DNA from 2 places in the Streptomyces sp. NPDC012508 genome. Region 2 is predicted to be linked to the other one. Evidence: riboswitches for the same ligand, from Rfam matches in the RefSeq annotation. Region 2 holds a riboswitch; the other holds the start of a gene.
What was found. Region 2 has a riboswitch for cobalamin ahead of ACFY8U_RS06620 (MFS transporter). Riboswitches for the same ligand answer to the same signal wherever they lie in the genome.

Region 1 (7,666 bases), on a different contig from region 2:
TCCTGCCCGACCGACGCGGCGAAGAGCTGGTCGTCCGGGTCCTGGACGACCAGCTGCACCGTCGTACGCAGCCGGGTCAGCCCCTTCCGGTCGTACGACACGTCCTCGCCGTCCAGCCGGAGCGCGCCGCTTCCGCAGCGCAGGCCCCCGCTCAGCAGCCGCAGCATCGTCGTCTTGCCGCCGCCGTTGCGGCCGAGGAGCGCCACCGCCCGGCCTTCCGGCACCGCGAAGTCGATGCCGTCGAGGACGACGGGCCCGTCCTCGTACGCGAACGTGGCCTTCACCAGCTCCACGACAGGTGGCGCAGGATTCACGGCAGGGACCTTTCCAGTACGAGAGTGAGGGCGACGAGACCGGCGAGCAGGCCGGCCGTCGACGCGAGGAAGCGGCCCGAGACCGCCGCCTCAGGCACCAGGACCCGCAGCGTCCCGTCGTAACCCCGACCGGCCAGGCCCGTCTGCAGGCGCTGCGCCCGGTCGAAGGCGCGGACGAACGCCGTCGCGCCCAGCCCGGCGAGGGAACGCCAGGTCGCCGCGCGCGTGGTCAGTCCCAGCCGGGCCGCCTGCGCCTGCCGGATTTTGGATATCGCATCCAGAAGAAGAAAACTGATCCTGTACATCACCAGGGCCACGTCCACCACGGGCGCCGGCACCCCGGCCCGCACCAGGCGGGGCAGTACGTCGGACACGGGCGTCGTGAAGGCGAACAGCAGCACGCCCAGCGACGCGGACGAGGTCCGCAGCAACAACTCACCCGCGTGAACGGGACCGTCGTGCGCGAGCGCCACCATGCCGCGGTCCCCGCCCACCTCGAAGAGCAGCGGGATCGCCCCCGTCACACAGAAGCCCAGAGGGATACGGAACGCGCGCCACAGCTGACGCCCCGGCACCCCGGCCGGCCCGAGGAGGACGGCCAGGGTGGCCGCCGCGACCAGGACGGCACCGGGCCACGGCGGCAGGCACACCGCGCAGAGCGTCAGACCGAAGCCGAGCACGGCTTTCTCGCACGGGTGGCGGCGGCGCCAGCGACTGCTGTGCGCCGCCGCGTCGATCGGCAGCACCGGCGGCTACTCGCCGACGGACGCCGACCGCAGCGCCTTCGCGTCGGCGCGGGCCTCGCCCTGCTTGCGGCCCTTGTGCAGACCGAAGTAGTACGCGAGCACCCCGGCGCCGATGGCGGCCTGCAGGGCGAAGAGCGCCGACTCGATCTCACCGGAAGCGGGCTCGTACAGCGGGGAGAACCACGGCTCGTAGTCGGGATCGATCTCCGAGATCGCCGTCTCGGCCTCGGCGTCGGCGCCCGTGAACGGCTCCTCCTTGTGGTCGCCGAGCCCCAGGACCAGCGGGAGCACGGCCAGCGCCGCGACGACGAGCAGCAGCAGCGTGTTGATCTTCGCGTTCCGGCTCATCAGGCGCTCGCCTCCGCGTTCTCGTTCTTCTTCCGGGACGGGAGCAGGATGCCGAGGCGGGTCAGGTCCGCCTTGCTGGACTGCGTGAGCAGCCGCATGACGAGTACCGTCAGCAGACCTTCACTGACGGCGAGCGGCAGCTGCGTGACGGCGAAGATCCCGCCGAACTTGGCCAGCGCACCCAGCACACCGCTGCCCGGGTCCGGGAAGGCCAGCGCGAGCTGGACGCTGGTCACGCAGTACGTCGACAGGTCGGCGACGAACGCCCCGAAGAACACGCTCACCATGAGCGGCACGTCGAAGCGGCGCAGCAGCCAGTACGTACCGAAACCGGCCCACGGCCCGACGATCGCCATGGAGAAGACGTTGGCGCCGAGTGTGGTGAGCCCGCCGTGGGCGAGCAGCAGCGCCTGGAACAGCAGCGTGATCGTGCCAAGGACCGCCATCACGGGCGGACGGAACAGGATCGCGCCCAGTCCCGTCCCGGTCGGGTGCGAGCAACTGCCCGTCACCGACGGAATCTTGAGCGCGGACAGAACGAAGGTGAACGCACCGGACGCACCGAGCAGCAGGGTGGACTCGGGGTTGGCCTTGACCTCACGGGTCAGGGCGCGGACACCGTGGACGACAAAGGGAGCGGACGCGACGCCCCAGGCGGCCGCGTGCACAGGGGGCAGATACCCCTCGGCTATATGCATGGTTGGGAGACCCTCTCCAGCACCTCGTGGATGGACAACGCACCCTGGCCGGTCTCCTGGCTGACGGGTCATGCCGCCGCGGCTCCGCCTTCCCACACCTCCGCGGTCTCCCGCGGCGGTCCAGTGGCTTCCCCGGAGGGATGGAGCCGGACTTCCCGATCACAGTGGCGAGGGCCGCACCGGTACCGCACCGGTTTCCCGTACACCAAGGCGCTGTGACATTAGTGGGTTGACCAGGTACATCACAACACGGGTGCTCCCGGGGACGGTGTGTGACGGATCTCCCGCGCGCCCCACGCACCCCTGTCGGCCCCCTGCGCACGCCTCCCGCGCCCCGCCTCACACCTTCCGGTACGTGTACGCCTCCGAGGCCGCTGCCACCACCGCGTCCAGGTCCCCGCCGGCGCTCGCCGTGACGAGGGCGGCGACGGCGCCCTCGACGAACGGTGCGTCCACGAGGCGCGAACCCTCCGGCAGCTCGTCCTCCTCGGCGAGGAGCGCCTTGACGGTGAGGACGGCACTGCCGAGGTCGACGAGGAGGGCCACTCCGGCGCCCCCGTCGACCGCCTTCGCCGCCTCGACGATCCGCTCGGAACTCGTGCCGAGACCCCCGCCGGGAGCGCCCCCGGCCGCGGCGACGGGCGCGGTCGGCCCACCGCCCGCGAGCCCCTGGGCCAGCACGGCGACGGCGTCGGCCACGGCCGCGCTGTGCGAGACCAGCACGATGCCCACCGTTCCCGCCACGCCCACCTGACCGGTCACGCGGCAGCCACCTCCGCAAGGGCGGCGATCAGCAGGGCCGACGAGGTGGCCCCGGGATCCTGATGCCCGATGGAACGTTCGCCCAGATAGCTCGCCCTGCCCTTGCGCGCCTGGAGGGGTACGGTCGCGAGGGCGCCGCGCTCGGCCGCGTCCCGGGCGGCGGCGAAGGAGTCACCGAGCGCCTCGGCCGCCGGAACGAGCGCGTCCAGCATGGTCTTGTCCCCGACCTGGGCTCCGCCGAGCTGCCCGACGGCGGCGACCCCGGCGGCCAGGGCCGCGGCCAGGTCCTCCCGCGTCACCGAAGGGGCATCGCCGAGCGCCTTGCCGGTCCGTCGCAACAGCGTCCCGTACAGCGGCCCGGACGCGCCCCCCACGGTGGAGATCAACTGCCGCCCCGCGGCGACGAGTACGGCTCCCGGGGTCTCGGGCGACTCCTTCTCCAGCACGTCGGCCACGGCGGCGAACCCCCGCTTCAGATTGGCCCCGTGGTCCGCGTCGCCGATCGCCGAGTCGAGCTCGGTGAGGCGCTCGGCCTCACGGTCGATCACGGCCGCGGCCGAGGTCAGCCAACGACGGAAGAACGCGGCGTCGCACTCGCTCACTTCGGGCATCCCCTCTCACCGGCCCCAGCGCAGCGCCGGAGTCTGCACGGGCGCGTCCCAGAGCCGCAGCAGCTCCTCGTCGGCCTCGCAGAGCGTCACCGAGCAGCCGGCCATGTCGAGCGAGGTCACATAGTTGCCGACCAGCGTGCGGGCGACCGGGACCCCGCGCTCGCTCAGCACGCGCTGCACCTCGGCGTTGAACCCGTACAGTTCGAGCAGCGGCGTCGCGCCCATCCCGTTCACGAGGGCGAGGACCGGTCCGGACGGCCGCAGGTCCTCCAGTACGGCGTCGACGGCCACGTCCGCGATCTCTCCCGAAGTCATCATGGGCCGCCGCTCACGCCCCGGCTCCCCATGGATGCCGATACCCAACTCCAGCTTGCCCTCGGGAAGTTCGAACGTGGGGCTGCCCTTCGCTGGTGTGGTGCAGGCGCTCAGCGCCACACCGAAACTCCGTGACCGCTCGTTCACCCGGCGCGCGACGGCCTCCACCCGCTCCAGCGGCGCACCCTCCTCGGCAGCCGCCCCGGCGATCTTCTCCACGAAGAGCGTCGCCCCGGTCCCGCGCCGCCCGGCGGTGTACAGACTGTCCGTCACCGCCACGTCGTCGTCGACGAGCACCTTGGCGATCTGGATGCCCTCGTCCTCCGCGAGCTCGGCGGCCATCTCGAAGTTGAGCACGTCACCGGTGTAGTTCTTGACGACGAACAGCACGCCGGCCCCGCTGTCGACGGCGGCGGCGGCGCGCACCATCTGGTCGGGCACGGGCGACGTGAACACCTCCCCGGGGCACGCGGCCGCCAGCATCCCGGGCCCGACGAACCCCCCGTGCAAGGGCTCATGCCCCGACCCGCCCCCGGACACCAGCCCCACCTTCCCGGCGACGGGCGCGTCGCGGCGCAGGACGACACGGTTCTCGACATCGACGGTGAGCTCGGGATGCGCGGCGGCCATCCCGCGCAGCGCATCGGCGACGACGGTCTCCGGGACGTTGATGAGCATCCTCATGGGTACCTCCTGGTGAGAGTGACAGGCGATCCGCTGAGCAGGGTTTTCGCAGGTCAGAGCGGGCGAGACCGGTTGTTGATCTTGGCGGTTCGCGGCGTCCGGCGGCGGTCCCGGGCGGTACCGATGCTGACCTGTTGCTGACTTTCCTGACTGCCCGTCAGGGATGGGTTGGGCTGGGCGGTCTTTGCACTTGTGCATGATGGCGCAATTATCGGCATGGGAGTGCGGTTGCGCACCGGTGCGTCGAGGCCGCAGGTGCCCGATCCCGTGTCGGCAGGCTTCGTGCGGCGCCTCGGGGCTCGGCCGTGGCCAACTGGACAGCGAGTGTCCGCGTGGAGAGCGTGCTCGAAACGCAGGCCACGGAAGGGGCGGCGGGTAATACAGTTCTTGGCCGTGGACTCCCCGGATGAGGAGTCCGTTGCGGCGTCCTGGGGAAGTGATGCGCGATGGGGCTGTCGGGCGGGACGGCGGACAAAGCGGGCAACCGATATGAGGACTGGTGGACCGCGCTGAAGGTTGCGGACCTCCTGCGCGGAGAGGCCTCGCGGATCCGTCTTGAGCCTGTGGGGCAGGCTGGTGAAGGCATTGAGTTCCAGCTCGTGGCCAAGGGTGAAACCTGGTGCGATCAGGTGAAGGACGTGCCTTCGCGGGGGCCCTGGACGCTGCGATCCGCGGCAGCCCTTCTCCAGGCCGTCGCGAGTCACCTTGCAGCCGGCAGGAAGGTGCGACTCGTTCTCTCGACCGGATCGCCCGCATTGCGCGACCTTGCCGACCGCGCCAGGGCCGCCGTGACCCTCGCTGAGTTCGAAGAGATTCTTACCGGCCCTCAAGGGAACGACTTTACGGCTCTGTGCGGAGTTTGAGCCGACGACGGCAAACCCGCAGAGCGGGAGACGATCTGGCGATATCTTCAGTCCGTTTACGTCAAGGAGTACTCACCAGAGAACCTGCGTGAGCTCGTCCACATCATTTACGAGCAACTTTTCGTAGGGAACCCTGAGGGAATCGTCAGGCAACTGAGTGGATACCTGGACGACAACCTCCACAAGTGGCTCACCGGGTCGGAGATCCGTAACCATTTGCTCTCTCTTGACGGAGTTCGACTCCGGCTGTTGGCCGGAGACAGCAATACGCTCAATGCCTTGGCGGCCACCACGGACGGGTTCCTGCGGCACGTGCGGGACAGGGCGCCCGCCCTTGGACTGGCCGCGCGTCCTCACCTCGACCAGCTGCACGGTCGGTTGGTGGTCGAGGACGGTCCGCAGATCGTGCTGTGCGAGGGAGGGGCGGGCTCGGGCAAGTCGACGGTTGCCGCCGATGTACTGGAACGTCTCGCAGGCCATGGGTGGCCGACCGCCGTCGTTCGTATGGACCGAGCCGATCCGTCGGTGCGAACGGCGAGGGACCTCGGCGCCATGATGAATCTGCAGGATTCGCGGGGGGTCCTGCTGCCCGGAGTCGCCGATGGGGGGCCTGGGCTCTTCGTCATCGATCAACTGGACGCCGTCAGCCTGTACAGCGGTCGCATGGCAGATGTCTTCGAGGCCGTTGAGGATGTGCTCGCTCAGCTCTCGGCAGCGCCGAACATCAAGGTGCTCTTGGTGGTCCGCACCGTCGACATCGAACAGGACGGCAGGCTCAGCAGACTGATGACGGCGGACGCCCGAGCGGAGAGATTCCCCGTGGGGGAGCTGACCGAAGAGTCGGTGCGCGCCGTACTCACCGCGGGTGGGAACACCCCCGACAGCCTGAGCCCGGTGACTCTGGACCTGCTGCGCACCCCCCTGCACCTGGCGGTCTTCGGCACCCTCCCCCCTGCTGCCCGCCCTATGCCCTACCGGACTCTGCAGCAGCTCTACGGCGGTTACACCAAGGAGGTGCGCAGACGCATAGGAATCAGGAGGGAAGGCTTCGACTGGCAGGGGATCACCGGCGCCCTCTGCGCCTCCATGAGCGACCGGGAGAGTCTGCAGGCGCCCCTCTCCCTCCTCGACGGCTACGCGCCGGAGGATGTCGAGGCATTGAAGTCGCAAGGGGTCCTGGTGGGAGACCAGGAACACATCGGCTTCTTCCACGAGACGTACTTCGACTACCTATTCGCCCGGTCCTTCCTCGCGACCGGAAGGGACGTCCACGACTTCCTGGCCAGCTCCGGACAGCACCTCTTCAGACGGGCGCAGACCCGCCAGATCCTCGAGCACCTCGCCGGTACGGACCGCGACCGGTTCCGCGAGACCACGGCACGGCTGCTTGGCTCCACACGGATCCGCTCCCACCTGCACGACGTGATCACGAGGTGACCACCCCGACCCAGACGACCAACTACGAGCTCGAGGTCTGCTGACCGACCCCGACGTCGAACTCCATCGGTTCAGAGGCCGCGACGGCCCGTCAGTCGAAGATCGCGTACAGGTTCCTCATCAGGGACGCCGGTCGCTCGCGGGGGCGCGGCGGCGGCTCCTGCGAGGCGGTTCCGACGTACCGCCCCGGGGCGAGCGCGTAGCCCTGCTCGCGTACCGCGGCCAGATCCACCGAGCGGCGGAAACCGGGCTCGTCCCGGTACACGAGACCGGCGTCCCGCGCCGAGGGCGTGCCCCGCCATGCGTGGTAGCTGGTGGCGATCCTGTCGATGTCGTCCAAGGTGAGCACACGTTCCGTGCGGTCCGCCATGGTGCCCGTCCGACGGGCGTCGACGAACAGGATCTGCCCCCGGCGATCCGTCAGGTCCTTCGCACCCTGGGAGGACTTGTCCTCGGTCAGGATCCAGAGGCAGGCCGGGATCGACGTCGTACGGAACAGTCGGCTCGGCAGCGCGATCAGGCACGCGACGCGATCCGCCTCCGCCAGCCCCCGGCGAATGTCCCGCTCGGCGCGGGACGTCGAGCTCATCGACCCGTTGGCGAGGACGACCCCGGCCGTCCCTCCGCGCGCCAGCTTCGCCAACGCGTGCTGGAGCCACGCATAGTTGGCGTTCTGCCTGGGGGGAACGCCGTATGTCCAGCGGGAATCGCCCGCATCCCGGGCCCAGTCCGAGACGTTGAAGGGCGGGTGGGCCATCACGAAGTCGGCCCTGAGATCGGGGTGTTGATCGTCGGCGAAGGTGTCGGCGGGCGCGGCCCCGAGGTCGCCGACGGTGTCGACTTCGTGGATGGCGAGGTTCATCCTGGCAAGACGCCAGGCCCGCTCGT
Region 2 (7,666 bases):
TACCGGGCATACCTGCGCAAGCGTCGAATCAGGGCGACGATTTCGCGTGCCCGCGGACCGGGTCCGCAACCGGCAGAAGCTCGGCTTGAGAGGTAGTCGGCCGCCGACGTTCGACAAGAACGACTCCGAGCAGCGTCATGCGGTCGAGTGCGGAATCAATCGGCTCAAGCGCCCCCGGGCGGTGGCCACCAGATGCGACAAGACCGCTGTTCGCTGCGAGGTGACAGTGCTGGTCGTAGTCCTCGACGAGTGGCTGTGACCAGCACTCTCACCACAGACCCTAGTCCCGTAGCTCGTTCGCGGGGACCAGGAGGCTGTCGGGCCCGGGAGGTGGCAGCCGGGCGGGTAGTAGCGCCGTCGCCCGTTCCGGTCGGTCACGACGGTGAAACCTGCGGCCTCCAGCCGCCTCGTGTACTTGGTGGAGCCACGTCGGGTGTACGCGACCCCCAAAACAATGAGAGCCGAGAAGAGGAGGAGAGAGCTACCCGCGAAGACGAGGCCGGCGGTCCTGTTCTCCGACCCGAACTCGAACCAGAGGCCCAAGCTGGCAGTGAGCGTCCGTCGGCCGCGTGGGGATAACGGGCCCAGTTCGCCGCTGCGTGGGACCGGGCGTGCTCGCTGCGGTCCGGCAGGAGCAGCATGGTGAAGTAGTACCCCTCGCTGCTCATGTGCAGATCCATGTACACGTACCCGAACTGCGCAGCGAAAAGAGCGAGTTGGCTCATAGTCTTGAACGTGATCAAGGAGAGGTGGAGTGTGACCGGCTCCTCGGTCGCCATCAACCGGAGTAGTTTCCGCACGCGTCTTCTGCGCACTTGTGCACCCCCGTGAACCTGTACTCCCTGAAGCCTTTCACCCCAGAACACGCGTACGACACAAACGCTGGAAGGGGAAGCATGCACTCCGGCGGGAGCTGTCAGACGGCCTACGATTGCGAACCTGGACCCGCGTGACTCCCTCCGCTGGCTGTTCGTCGAATCGGTACGCCCTCCACCACAAGGTGACCTGTGGTCGCGGCGACCGCGACCACAGGTCTTGAGTCCCCTACAGGTGCAGGGAGGCAATGCATCTATGTGTCCGGAGGGACTTGTCTCCTGTGGGAGGTCCCCAGCCGTCACGCATCATGTGCCGGTGCTCAGCGGGCGGTCTGCGGGAGGTTCTCCTTCAGTAGAACTGCACGATCGACCTTGCCGTTGACGGTACGGGGGAACGCCGGGAGCGAGACGATGCGTTCGGGCACCATGACCGACGGGAGTGATTCGGCGAGCCTCGTCCGCAGGGCGCGATCGTCCAGGGCGTGGGAGGTCGTCTCGGAGTCCGACAGCACGAATGCGATGAGCCCCGTGCTCACCTCATTGGGAACCACGACGGCCTCACGCACTCCCTCCTGCGCGGTCAACTGGGTTTCAATCGCACCGAGTTCGATACGGTGACCGCGCACCTTCACCTGGTGGTCCCGCCGTCCCACGAAGTCGAGAGTGCCGTCCGCGTTCCACCGGACAAGGTCTCCCGTCCGGTACATGCGCGCGTCCTCCCCGTCGGCGAACGGGTCCGTGAGGAAGGCACGGGCTGTAGCCTCCGGCCTGCCGTGGTAGCCGTTGGTGACACCAGCGCCGCCGATGTACAGCTCACCTGTGACGCCGATGGGCTGGGGCTGGAGCGCCTCGTCCAGTACGTACAGCCTGGTACCCGGAACGGGCTTGCCGATGGACACCGGTCCGGGCGCCTCAAAGCGGGCATAGCTCGCCCAGACGGTCGCTTCCGTCGGTCCGTACTCGTTGACCAGCGCCACCTTGTCGCGCCACAGAGCGAAGTGGCGGTCCAGTAGAGACTGGGGCAGCGCCTCGCCGGCGACGGTGACGGTCTCCAGGAACCGCAGCGATTCAAGCCCCAGGTGTTCTGCGGCATCGAGCAGGACCGCATACAGCGACGGCACGCACAGCAGATGAGTGGCGCCGTGCGTGTCGGCCAACCGGGCCAGCAGCCCCGGGTCACGCACCTCGTCCTTTGCCGCGACAACGAGATGCCCGCCCGACGTGAGCGTGCCCCAGACGCCGGCGACGGACGAGTCGAATGCCAGGGGAGAGACGAGAAGGAACACGGGAGCGCCCGGGTAGACCACGCGGCGGGCGGCGGTGGAGGCCGCGAGTTGGCGGTGCCCGACGAGGACACCCTTCGGCTCGCCGGTGCTGCCGGATGTGTAGATCAGGTACGCAATGTCGTTGAGCAGGGCCATCTCGTCCGTGCGTGAAGGCGTCTCTGCATCGTGGTTGGAGGCGGGCCGTCGTGACTCCGTCGACTGCGTATGCTGAACCGTGACGCGCGGGAGGCCCGGCGCGACCTCGCGACCCGCGGTCGCCGCGGTCACCGCCACGGCCGTGACCTCGGCATCCGCCAGCACGGCGGAGATGCGGTCGTCCGGGTGTGCCGTGTCCACAGGCACATAGGCGGCCCCGCAGCGCAGCGTCCCGAGGACGGCGGCGACCATGGCGAGGGAAGGCTCGGCGAGTACACCGACACGGCTCCCTCGAGAGACATCGACGGAGGCGAGTTCACCTGCGATGGCATCCGCCCAGGCGTCCAACTCTCCGTAGGTGATCGACGTGGTCCCGCTGCTCACGGCCACACGGTCCGGATGCGTCCGCGCCCACTCGGCGACGCTCACATGGACGGGCACTGGCGCCTCTGCCGGCAGCTCCTCACCGTGCCCCAGGGCGAGAAGTGTGTCCGTGCCGACGTCGGCCGCCGCCACAGGCCGCATGGGCGGAGAGCTGGAGATGGGAGGTGCCGCGACCGGGCTCGGGACAGGGTCGAGCTCCGCGAGGGACCGCTCGATCACATCCAGCGTTGGTTCGTGGCGCAGCATCTCGCGGTGGCTCACCGCTACGGGAACGGTACGGATGTCACGGAAGCCGAGTTCCGACCAGTCGCGGTCGTCCTCGGACATCAGCGCCTTGTCCTCCGGATGGTAGCGATCCGCCGTTGCGAACAGACGCACGGGGACGTCCTGGAGCTCGGGGCGGTAGCCGGTGACCGAGGTCCAGAGTGATCCGTACACGCGCAGGCGTGCCTCGAACGCTGCGAGGTCTGCCTCAAGGATGTCGACCCCCTTGTTCTTGAGTGCGTCGAAGACCTGAGCCACGTCCAACTCGGAAGCTGCCAGTGGCAATTGATCGCCCAGGCCTGCAGCGGATGCGAGGCCGGCCAGGCGCTCATGGATCAGTCGATCCAGGTCGAGGGGCCTGCGATAGAGCGAGGTGTTGAACAGCGAGACGGAAAGGATGTTCCACTCTCCTGCCCGCAGGGCTCGCGCAAGCTCGTAGGCGAAGGTGCCTCCGGTGCAGTAGCCACCCAGGTGCAGTGTGCGCGGCAGCGAGGAGTCCTCCACCACGCGGACGAAGTCAGCGGTCATCTCTTCCAGGTCGGTGAACGGCAGGCCATCGTTCGGATCGAGACCACGTGACTGAAGTCCGAACACCGGGCGGTCGAAGGGCGCCCCACCGAATCGCTGCAGACCGATGACCCCACCGCCACCGGAGGGGAGCAGGAGCAGGGGTGTCCCTGCACCCTCGTCGTTCAGGGTCACCAGTCTCTTGCCGGCTGCCGGGACGCCGTTCCGGATCCAGTTGCTGATTCCGCGGAAAGTCTGCGCGTCGAAGACGACCTGAACGGGAAGGTCCGTTTTGAAGGCCTTGCACAGGGCGGTGGTCAAGCGGGCGGCGGCGAGCGAGTTGCCTCCGGCATCGAAGAAGTTGGCGTCGAGGGACTGCGGCGTCGAGCCGAGCACACGGAACCACTGCGTTGCCACGACCACTTCCACAGCGTCGCGTTCGACAAAGCTGGACACGGCGGTACTCCCTTAGGTGAATGGGCGGATCAAGTCGGGATGCCGCCGGCATGCAGACGTGGTCTCCGTTGCATGGCGGGAAGGCATGGACCATGAGGGCCTGTTCGCCGACATCCCGTCGAAGTTGGCGCCGGCCTCGCATGAGGTGAAGTCTCATTGAGCTCGGCAGGCAGCCGTACATGACCAACGGCTCCGCTCATCCGTGGATGCGGATCCCGACTTGCGTTGCGCCGACGCGCCCTCGGCACTTTGTGCCCGCAAGGAACGCGGGACACCGGACCTCACAAGCATGATCAGTCACTCGCTGCGAGGCTAGCAGAGTGTTCGAACCGGAGACGTCATGCGGGGCGACCTCGGTGTGGCGGCTCGCGCAGCCAACTCAGCTGCCAAGCAAGCCACATCGACTTTACAAAGAGGTGATCGATGTGCAACGTTCATCTCAGGGTGCTCTGCGTGCAGCGGCTTCCTTGCAGTCGTGTTGGCCAGGTCAAGCCAGACACCGCAGAACAGCACACCATCGTTTCGGGGGAGACGCACTGAAGATGACGTTTGCACAGGCAAGGGCTTGTCGCCCTCGGCTCTCCCTTCAGTTCGGATCAGTCTCCGCCCTCGGAGGACACGGCTCTGAGCCATCCGCGTTCGGGACGTCCGATGTTCGAATCCCTGCTTCCATCGACTTCCCCGGGGAAGTCGGCTTGCGCGGGTAGGGGCAAGCAACTCATACAAGGCGGCAGGGTCTTGGAAGCCGGTGCGATTCCGGCGCGGTCCCGCCACTGTGATTCAGGTAGTGCCTGACAGTCAGGAACTTGCCTGCCGCCTTCATTCCACTGCTAAGGGACGTGGAGATCCCTGAAGGAGGCATCATGAATGGCACATTCCAGCAGCAACAGCCAGTAGCGCGGTCGAAGGCCGTCGTAGAGCGCAGGGCGCCCTGGCAGCTGCAGTCCTGCGTCGCACGTAGACGCATTCCACGGACCTGATCCGACGTCCCACCTGTGGGAGCGCTCAGGCCTGTTCCCAACCGTCGGGCTGTCACGCTCCGCCGTCCTGCTCAGACGATGCTGCTCTGCCCCGTTCCCGCCGCCCCGGGACCGGAACCTGCTGGGCGCGTGCCGCATGCCCGTGCGCTGTCTTCCTTCTGAGCTCTCGTCATACGTGCTCAAGACGAGCATTTGTCTCTGTCCCGGCGGTCGAGTTGAGCTGCCGGAAACTCATTCCTTGAGGGGCTGTACACCGTGCTCCGACCCTTGCCCCTCAGGGCAGGTCATCGACCATGACCGATTTAACCCGTTCGCCAGAGTCTACTCCCATCCCCCTCCGCAGGAACTGGAGGTTCCAGAGCTACTGGCTGGGCACGACCGTGGGCGCCATTGGTACGACCATGTCGCTGCTGGTGTATCCCCTGCTGGCTCTGTCTCTCACTGGTTCCCCGCTACTAGCGGGGCTGCTGGCGGCGACGCAGGCGGCGACGGCCGTCGTGTTCGGCATCCCCGCCGGTGCACTCGCGGACCGATTCAGCAGGCGCAACCTCCTGTTGTCCTCCGAGGCACTCAGAACCCTGGCAACCGGCGCGGTCCTGGCATTGGTGGCCACGGACGCAGTGAACATCGCCGGGCTCTTCGTCGCGGCTGTGGTGCTTGGGCTGTCCGGTGCTATCGGAATGCCTGTGCGACGCCTTGCGCTGCGCTCCATCGTTCCGGACGAGCAGCTGCGTCAGGCGCTCAGCCAGGACGAGGTCAGGGTCAACATCGCCATGCTCGCCGGCCCCCCGTTGGCCGGCTCGCTGTTCGCGGTCGGCTGGGTCCAGCCGTTCATCGTTGCTCTCGCCTGCTACGTGGCGTCGTTCTGCTCGGCCTGTCTGACCCGCCTCCCGGCGACCGGACAGCAGCCTGGTCCGCTGAAGGCATCGAATCTGTTCCGGGGGGCCATGGTTGGCCCCAAGGTCGTGTGGAACGATCCCGTTCTCCGCGCGGTGACGGGGCTGATGACGCTCGAGAACTTGATCTTCGCCGCACTCAACTTGATTCTGATCAACCACTTTCAGCAACAAGGTATTGACGCCCGCACCATCGGCCTTGCCCTGTCGGGAGAGGCGATCGGCTACCTCACCGGTGCAGCGCTGGTGACAAGGCTGCACCGGCGCTTCCGCCCCGGTCTGTTGCTCCTGGGCGTGGTGTGGACCTCCTTGCTGGTCACGGCGGCACTTCTGTTCGTCACCAGCCCGCTTGGGGTGTTCCTGCTGCTCTTAGTCATCTCACTGGGCAAGCCCGCCCTCTACGTGCTGATCGACGTCATCGTCTTCCAGCAGGTCGACGACAGCATCCGTGGGCGGGTCATCTCCGGCAGCTTCACTGTTCTGGCCGTCGGTGGCCCCATCGGCAGTGCGGTCGCTGGACTGCTCCTGGGTCACCTCCCACACGCGGCGTCGATCGGGCTCTTCTGCCTACTCCTCATCGTCCCGCTCTGCGCGGGGACCCTCTCGCGGCGACTGCGCCGCGCCGAATGGCCCGACCAACCGTAAGGATTGACGTGCACACCGAACCACAGGGCCTTGGCGCCCTCGATGCAGCATCGGTCGAGGAGCTCGTCCGTCTCCAGGCCGCAGATGTCCTGGGCCTCCGAAGGGTGGAGGCATCGGAGAACTTCTTCAACCTGGGGGGCGACTCGGTGCGGGCCGGGCGCTTGGTCATGCGCCTGGCGAAGGCGTTGCCCCGTGAAGCCGAGGTCGACCTGCAGGATGTCTTCGCCGCGGGCGACTTCCGGGAGCTGGCCCGGCAGGTCAGTAGCAGGCTGGGGGGTGGCGAGTCGATCGCCGAGCCCGGTGTCACGGTGGCCCACAGCCAGGAGGATGATCTGCTGACGACACCGACGGCCTCGAGCGGTCAGGGTGGCCGTCGGCCGGTACCGCTGTCGTACGGCCAGCTCCGCCGGCTCCAGCGGGACGCCGACTCCGGCGGATCTCGCATCGCTCACCACGTCTCCCGGACGTTCCGGGTCCATGGCCGGCTCGACCTGAAGGCTCTGCAGGCCGCCGCTCACGCGCTCGTCGAGCGCCACGAGTCCCTGCGCACGGTCTTCGACCTGGATTCTCGGCGCGGCGCACACAGCGCGCAGCGGGTCGACTCATGCCACCTGGACCTGTCCAGGCTCTTCACGGTGCGGCGCCTTCCCTCCTCCGCGGTGGCACAGGAAGAGGCGACGGTTGAACGCGTAGCCCTGTTCAACCTGTCGACCGAGGCGAAGATCCGCATCCTGGTCCTCTTGGACGACACCGCCGCCACCTTGGTTGTCACGGCAGAGCACCTCGTCTGCGACGGCGATTCCTTCACCGTCCTTCTTCGAGAGCTGGCGGCCCTCTACAAGGCCAACCTCGGGACCGGTCAGCCTTTCGGCGGTCTGGCCGCACTTCCGCCGCGCTGCTGGGCGGAGGAGGAAGGGACGCTTCATCTGCCCGCACTGGAGCGGCGTCTGGACCACTGGCGTACGCGACTTGACCCCTTGGAGGCCCTGCCCGAGGTCAGGTTGACCGGCATGCGTGACCCAGCCGTGTGGCCGACGACGGCCGCCCAGGTGCATGGCCGGCTGCCGGCCTACGTAGTTCGACGACTGCGGGAGACCTGCGCTACGCGGTCCTCGACGCTGTTCAGCGGATTCGTCGCCGCGCTGGCTATGGCCGTGCTGGCCGACACCGGTCACACCGTGCCCGGACTGGTCAGTCCGACGTCCGGGCGCCCGCCGGGGTGGGAGGACGAGGTCGACTGGTTCGCGACCTCGGTCATCCATCGCTTCCGCATCAACACGCAGTTGAGCGTGAGCGAC

Region 1: linked by a shared signal. The riboswitch ahead of ACFY8U_RS35105 (energy-coupling factor ABC transporter permease) and the one ahead of ACFY8U_RS06620 (MFS transporter) in region 2 are both predicted to bind cobalamin.

The regions. Positions count from the first base shown of each region.
Region 1 is NZ_JBIBEO010000013.1:29,825-37,490, reverse strand. Features, by position in the region: gene ACFY8U_RS35120 (ATP-binding cassette domain-containing protein) at 1-314, opposite strand, end outside; gene cbiQ (cobalt ECF transporter T component CbiQ) at 311-1,060, opposite strand; gene ACFY8U_RS35110 (energy-coupling factor ABC transporter substrate-binding protein) at 1,067-1,408, opposite strand; gene ACFY8U_RS35105 (energy-coupling factor ABC transporter permease) at 1,408-2,106, opposite strand; cobalamin riboswitch at 2,135-2,359, opposite strand; gene ACFY8U_RS35100 (PTS-dependent dihydroxyacetone kinase phosphotransferase subunit DhaM) at 2,446-2,868, opposite strand; gene dhaL (dihydroxyacetone kinase subunit DhaL) at 2,865-3,479, opposite strand; gene dhaK (dihydroxyacetone kinase subunit DhaK) at 3,486-4,478, opposite strand; gene ACFY8U_RS35085 (hypothetical protein) at 4,925-5,341, shown strand; gene ACFY8U_RS35080 (hypothetical protein) at 5,621-6,778, shown strand; gene ACFY8U_RS35075 (N-6 DNA methylase) at 6,870-7,666, opposite strand, start outside.
Region 2 is NZ_JBIBEO010000002.1:128,671-136,336, forward strand. Features, by position in the region: gene ACFY8U_RS06615 (amino acid adenylation domain-containing protein) at 1,136-3,847, opposite strand; adenosylcobalamin (AdoCbl) riboswitch at 4,560-4,709, shown strand; gene ACFY8U_RS06620 (MFS transporter) at 5,121-6,368, shown strand; gene ACFY8U_RS06625 (condensation domain-containing protein) at 6,377-7,666, shown strand, end outside.